Regions from separate parts of the Trichocoleus sp. ST-U1 genome, predicted to be linked through region 2. Evidence: riboswitches for the same ligand, from Rfam matches in the RefSeq annotation. Region 2 holds a riboswitch; the other holds the start of a gene.
The links. A riboswitch is a leader RNA that binds a small molecule or an ion and turns the genes downstream of it on or off. The one in region 2 is predicted to bind cobalamin.
Positions count from the first base shown of each region.

Region 1 (3,414 bases), on a different contig from region 2:
GTATCGCGGGAAGAAGCGCAAGCCATTAAAGCGCACGAACAGTTACACCAGTTTCTGGCAGTGGGGAATCCAGATGTCGTCGCCGCCTTTGCAGATAGCCTAGATAGCGCTAGCGTAGAGCAAATAGAAGCGATCGCGCTTCGTCTTCAATCCGCACGCAAAGCGAGAGAGGAGGGAAAATTATGCATCTAGCGATGATTCTGACGGCGTTAGGATTGGCGTGGTGTCTGAGATGCACAGGGTTAGAGCCATCAGGAACTTGGACGCAACGCTGGCAACGATCCTTTGGGTTATTTTTGTTTCCGCCGCTGCTATTGATCGTGACAGCGATCGCGGTTATTTGTATGGGTGCAGACGGAAAAATGGGAGGACTGCAAGCCGGATGGTTCAGTTACTCCTTCGCCTGGGGATTTTTAGGCGTTGCCGGAATCTTATGTCTAAAGCTGGCACATGAAGGATGGCGTTCGGTACAACAGACACGCACTTATCCCCAAATCGAGCTTGAAGGTAAATTGGGTCGCCTTCTCAATGCCAGCGTTCTATTTAGCGCCCAAATTGGTTTCTGGCAGCCTGAATTAGTCGTCAGTCAGGGATTGTTAGAAACCCTCGATCGAGATCATCTAGAAGCAGTTCTCGCCCACGAACAAGCGCATTACTATTATCGGGATACGTTTTGGTTTTTCTGGCTTGGCTGGGTGCGCCAGATAACCGCTTGGTTGCCGAATACAGAAGCTTTGTGGCAAGAACTTTTACTATTGCGGGAACTTCGTGCGGATCGATGGGCGGCGCAACAGGTAGATCCCTTATTGTTAGCAGAATCTCTGCTATTGGTGGTGAGTGTCTCGCCAGTACAGTCTGAAAGTTTCTGTGCAGCGTTCAGTGCCATGACCCCTCGAAATCGTTTAGAGGAGAGAATCGAAGCGCTTTTGGCACCATCAGAGGAGTCAGCTTCACCCAGCTTATGGCTTTGGCATTGGATACTACTAGGGTTTCTGCCGCTAGTAACCGTGCCGTTTCACACTTAAATTTTGGTGTTGCACAATCAGGATAATTTCCTTTCAAATTTCGCGCAAAGACGCAAAGTTTCTGTTAGCGTCTTTGCACCTTTGCGCGAGATTATCATTAACCGAGGACGGAATTACTTAAGAAAACCACTCCAATCGAGCAGATAACCAAACCGGCAAATCGCTGCCAGGATAAAGGTTGAGTGGCAGATTTCCGGCTCACTGCATTGCCAATCAGCATGGCAACCAAGGCAACGCCATATTGAATGAAAGTGAAACCCAGAAGGTAAGCAACAAGCGGTGTCATACCAGCACCGACGATTGCCTCGCCATAAGCATAGCCGTGAAATAAACCAGCAAGCGCTCCCAGCGCTATAAGAACCATCCAGTTTGGTTTGTTTGGCGTTAGCAGCAGCGCCCCAAAGACAATCACGGAACCGGCGATCGCTATCTCAGCTGCCGGTAAATCTAGATTGAGTAAATGAATCCCAGTTCCCGCCAGTGCTGCCAATACAAACCCGGCTGGGATGAACGCGCCCCGCACTTGCCCAACCGCCAGTAATCCAATCGCCACCACAAACGCAAAATGATCCAGTCCAATCAAGGGGTGGGCTAGCCCTGAAAAGAACCCTTCAAAGAAATTAGACGGCGTCTTGCCACCCATTGGATGGTGAGCGATCGCCCGCTGGGCACATAGGAAAGTGCTAATTAAAACCAAAAATACAATTACCGTTCGGCTTTGCATCAGATTTAAGAAAGCAAAGCGTCTATCTTTAGACATATTCTGTACCTCGCAGATTTCGCAAATCAATTTCTCTCGGCGGGTATTCTGGCTGAGAGACCAAAACGACGGATCTCATTACAGCTGCGGGACAGCGACGGTTTTACACCGAACTTTCCCCGTTACCTCTGGTGGCTGCTCCCCACCAGAACCGATTGAGTAGGGCAATCATATCACTTCAGTGCTGGCATTTTAAAAAGTATGGGTAAAATGAACCTCAAACAGATGACTCCAAGAGCCGCTTTATTTGAGGAGGAATCGGAAAAATGTGCGTTAATTGTCTGCTGGGTTCGGCTTTAATGTTCTTTACACCCAGGGTTTCCGAAGTACCATCCAACCCGACGAATCGAATTGCATTACCTCAAGAAACTCAAATAGCGATCGCTACTTGAGTGCTACTAAAATTAGCTGAGGATTTCCTTTAGCTCGTGCTGGTTCCAAAGCGAACGGTAAAGTCCAGGTTGTTGCAAAAGTTCGGCATGAGTCCCAGACTGCACAATTTGACCTCGATCCATCACAAAAATGCGATCGGCAGTTGCAGCCGCAGACAATTGGTGAGAGATAAAAATAACCGTTTTGCGCTGGATGCCTTCCGAAAGATTATTCAAAATGGCTGTGGCAGTTTGATTATCAACGCTGGAGAGAGCATCATCCAAAATCAGAATCGGGGAATCCATCAGCAAAGCACGGGCGAGAGCCGTCCGTTGTCGCTGTCCCCCTGAGAGGGTAATGCCGCGCTCACCCACAACGGTTTCGTATTGCTGGGGAAAATTGAGAATTTCCGGGTGAATTTGCGCTTGCTTGGCAGCATTGATAATCTCTGTCTGTTCGCTCAGAGGATTGCCGTAGCGAATATTGTTTTTGATGGTAGTGCTGAACAGAAAGCTGTCTTGCGGGACATAAGCGATGGCTCCGCGCAAATCGGGCAATTTGATCTGCGTAATATCATTGCCATCTACGAACAAACTATCGCTTGGAATATCCACTAATCGCGGCAAGGCATTGGCAAGTGTCGATTTTCCGGAGCCAATTGGTCCGACAATCGCCACGGTTTCCCCTGGTTCAATCGTAAAGCTAACATTCTTAAGCGCGGGAGTTTCGGCTCCCGGAAACGTATAACTGAGTTGACGCGCTGTTAATTTACCGCTTACTTTTTCAACTGGTAATGCAAGTGCATTCGGAGAATCTTTAATTTTGGCTTCTGCCATCAGAATTGACTCAATGCGGTCGATACTCACCTCACCTCGTTGGTAGGCAGTAATCGTAAAACCCAGTAAAGCGGTGGGGAAAACTAATCGTTCAGTATAGAGAATTAATGCCAGAAAATCGCCAATTGTGATCGCACCTGCCACAATTGACCGCGCTCCAACCCATAGCAATATCAGTAAGCTGATAAAAGCCATGCCTTGAATGATTGGAAACAAGACATTTCTGGTCTTTGCTAATTGGATATTGGCTTGCAACAGGCGATTATTTAACCGGGAGAAGGCGCGGCGTTCGTTCTCCTCCTGAGCGTAGATTTTAATCAGACCAATCCCGCTCATATCCTCTTGAATCAACTCGCTGATGCTAGAGAGTTCCTCTTGCAACACCAGCTGTTCGTTCCGTAGGCGATCGCTAAATAGCTGC
Region 1 covers NZ_JAMPJZ010000040.1:17,551-20,964, reverse strand. The annotation lists gene NDA06_RS15415 (BlaI/MecI/CopY family transcriptional regulator) at 1-192, shown strand, start outside; gene NDA06_RS15410 (M56 family metallopeptidase) at 183-1,025, shown strand; gene NDA06_RS15405 (HupE/UreJ family protein) at 1,123-1,785, opposite strand; cobalamin riboswitch at 1,806-1,956, opposite strand; gene NDA06_RS15400 (hypothetical protein) at 2,052-2,177, shown strand; gene NDA06_RS15395 (ABC transporter ATP-binding protein) at 2,190-3,414, opposite strand, start outside.
Region 1: it holds a riboswitch for cobalamin, as region 2 does, so the genes downstream of both, NDA06_RS15405 (HupE/UreJ family protein) here and NDA06_RS10145 (sirohydrochlorin chelatase) in region 2, are expected to answer to the same signal.

Region 2 (3,414 bases):
GCAACTATTGGGAATGGATTGCCGAAGAACTGCCATTAGTCTATAGCATGATCGGGCAAGCCGCGATTCCGGCTCTGGCGGCTTATCTAGCGGATACCTCTCAGGCGATATTCCCCCGCACAACGGCTCTTAACTGTCTGGAAGACATTGCAATCGATCATCCTGAGGCTCGTCCTGAGTGTGTTGCGATTCTCACCCATCAACTGGAATCGTTTGCAGAAAACGGCTCAGAATTGAATAGCTTTCTCATAGGTTCCCTGGTCGATCTGAAGGCGGTAGAGTCCGCGCCGCTGATAGAGCGTGTCTTTGCTGCTGATACCGTGGATCGTTTCTTGGTAGGAGACTGGGATGATGTGCAGGTGGGATTGGGCTTGAAGTCGTCTGAAGAATTACCGAAGAAAGAATTTAACCAGAGCTTTCAAAGAAAGGGGGTCAGCGATCCTGGCTTCACGGGTTCATCAATTTCTCAGGAAGCAAAAGGCTTTCGCCCTGGCAAGAGCGATCCCAAAGCCAAGTCTAAAAAAAAGATGTCCAAGGAGTCACGCAAGAAAAACCAGAAAAAGCGGAAGTAATTTAATCGGGGTTAGCGATTGTTGAGGTGCGAACTGACAAGTCAGCGCTAGGCGAACGCCTCGCTTTGAAGACACGCGATCGCCTCTGACTCAGCTGGGATCAACGATATATTTTTGCTCCAGCGATACGTTGTGCGATCGCACATCAGTTGCCTCTGTCCCTGATTCGGTATCAGCGATCGCCTGCACGGACTCTATAAACTGGCTATCCAGCAAAAAAACTCCTCTGGCAAAGCGGACGCTCCAATATCCCCCTGGACGCCGGTCAACAACGACCCCCTCTTCCCCAAGCTGAATCACATCAGGAGGACGCAGCATCGGCATCGGTTCCGCTGTTTTAACGTAAGGCGGCAACGTTACCACACGGACTCGCTCACCAATTACAAATTCTTTAGACATCAGTTTTTAGGTAATGAAGTAGTTGGGTGTCAGTAGTCATTAGTTCTAAGTTCTTTGCGAGTGACACCAATGACTAATAACAACTGACTAATGACTACTTATCAAATATTCAAGGCGCTTGCCAAATCTTTTGGTGATATTGCTCTACATTTCTGTATGGATCTTCAGCAGGGTGAGCATGATCGTGACCATGCCCGTGCCCATGCCCATGCCCATGCCCATGTCCATGCCCATGATGAGAATGATCGTGGGCGGGAGTGTGCCCGTTACTGTTGCTATTGGCTGCTATCCTGAATTTGCACATTTCGCAATTCATTTGCACTTGCCCCAACTGCGTCTCAATTTCTCGTTCTCTTAATACAGACAACAACTGAGGGTGAATGCCCATTTCTGGTAGGCAAGTCATGGAAATATCCGGGTATTGCTCCTGTTGTTGCGCCGTGATGTCGAAAATCTTTTTAACTAAGACGCCGGTAAATAGGAAGTACGGTAGGACGATAATGCGTTTAGGCTCGTAGAGTCTAGCACGGCGGAACCCTTCTTCCAGACGGGGATGGGTAATGCCAATAAAGCAAGTTTCAACGGTGGCGTAGCCGCTACCTTCCCACAGAATCCGGGCAAGCTTATAAACATCGCTGTTCGCATCAGGATCGCTGGAACCCCGACCGACAAAGAGCAGAACCGTTTCTGAGCGATTGTACTGGGGTTGGTCTAATTCCGAAAGACGCGATCGCCACAAATCCAAAATCCCTGGCGTAATCCCAAAATGACGCCCATAGTAAAACTTCACCTGGGGATGTCTAACCCTTGCCCGGTCTAACTCATTCGTAACATCAAACTTATTGTGTCGAGCTGCAAATAGCAAAATCGGCAATACAGAGAGTTCCGTGTAACCCTCTTCTACACAGCGATCCACCCCCTCCTGTATCGTGGGGGTAGTGAGTTCTAGAAAACAAGGTAAAACAGGACGCGACGGGTCTAACGCTTGATACGCATCGGCAAAATCTAGAAGACTCTGCCGTCCATCCTCATCTTTGGTGCCATGACCAACCATCAACAACGGACGACGCAAAGGTAGCGGCGGCAATTGAATCGACTGGGGAGTAGGGGATTGCAGTCCCATCAGATCGGTTGAATTTATACTAGGCATCAATTTGATTGCTCCTTTCCCGTGCAAGGCAGGAAGTTAGACTGTATGAAGGTAGTACTAAGTAGGCATTCTGGCTTCCGAGAGTCACCTCGTTTACAGCTGCCGCACAGCCCCGGATTTGCACCGGCGTTTCCCCACGTTGTTACCCTTTACGTGTGCCTTGATATCTTAGCCGATCCGGTCGCAGCTCAAAATCCAGGGGGAGGGGGTATTCCCAAGACTCTCCAGATGCCAGTTTTTGATGCCCCATCAAAACTGAAGGAAAATTTTCCCCACTTTATCGAGTATCATTCGCAAGTTTGGCGATCGATCGAGCAACTCTAGAATTGATTGACCGTTTGTGGCTTTTTTACAAAAGCGGGATGCTCCCGTTTTTTGTAGCTTATAGAACCTTATCAATCCAAACCATTGCTGACTGTATAAAGATAAAGATAACCCCATACCTAGAAGTCTGATAAAAAATACAAATTATCCATTACAAAATACCGCCCTGAGTGCGACGACGTACAGCCAGTGCTAACCCGGCAAAAACTAAGGAATTCATGCTTGAAGGCTCAGGTGTAGATACGGGTGCAACGTTTAACTTTACTCGACGCCCTGTTTGCAGCGAGAGAGAAATTTTTGACGAGGTTGATGAAGAATACACTTGCCAGCTGTTCAACTCTTTAGGCGGCGTAGTGAATTGCACCAACATTTCCCAATTGCTGTCAAGCGAACCAATGGCTAAACCATCAGTGCAACAAACCCCCCAGCTCTGATTTGAAGTAAAGACGGTGCCAGTGGAATTTGCAGTTGCCTCACCTAAATCGTCTACAATTTTTAATTCTGCCGTATCTCCCAACAAGTTAAAGCTCATTTTAGCCGCTCCACCTGTTGGATTACCCGGCTTAGAATGAACGATGAACAGTGATAGACCATCAATAGCATCTACAAAAAAAAGGTGAGATTGCTTAGCGGTTAAACTCAGGACTGGGTTACTAAAGGATGAATTATAACCTTTGCTATACTGGTAGTAATTGGCTGCTGTTTTATTTGTGCTAAAAGCTTCAAAAAACCCCAAAATATTACTATCAAAGTCACCCAAACCTGGTTTAGATTCTTGCGACACCTTAAGCATCATGGCGGCTTCGGAGCGCTGGGCAAAGAATGGAACAAACAGCGCGATCGCTACCAACATCAAAAGCTTTTTCATGACTTGTTATTTTGTAGATGCTCTGCTCACTAAAACCAGAATACGTTTATTCAAATAAAGTTATAATAAAGTCAAATTAATAAAATTGTGAATTTAATAAT
Region 2 covers NZ_JAMPJZ010000020.1:40,710-44,123, reverse strand. The annotation lists gene NDA06_RS10155 (hypothetical protein) at 1-572, shown strand, start outside; gene sipA (regulatory protein SipA) at 663-971, opposite strand; gene NDA06_RS10145 (sirohydrochlorin chelatase) at 1,081-2,121, opposite strand; cobalamin riboswitch at 2,164-2,299, opposite strand; gene NDA06_RS10140 (hypothetical protein) at 2,597-3,313, opposite strand.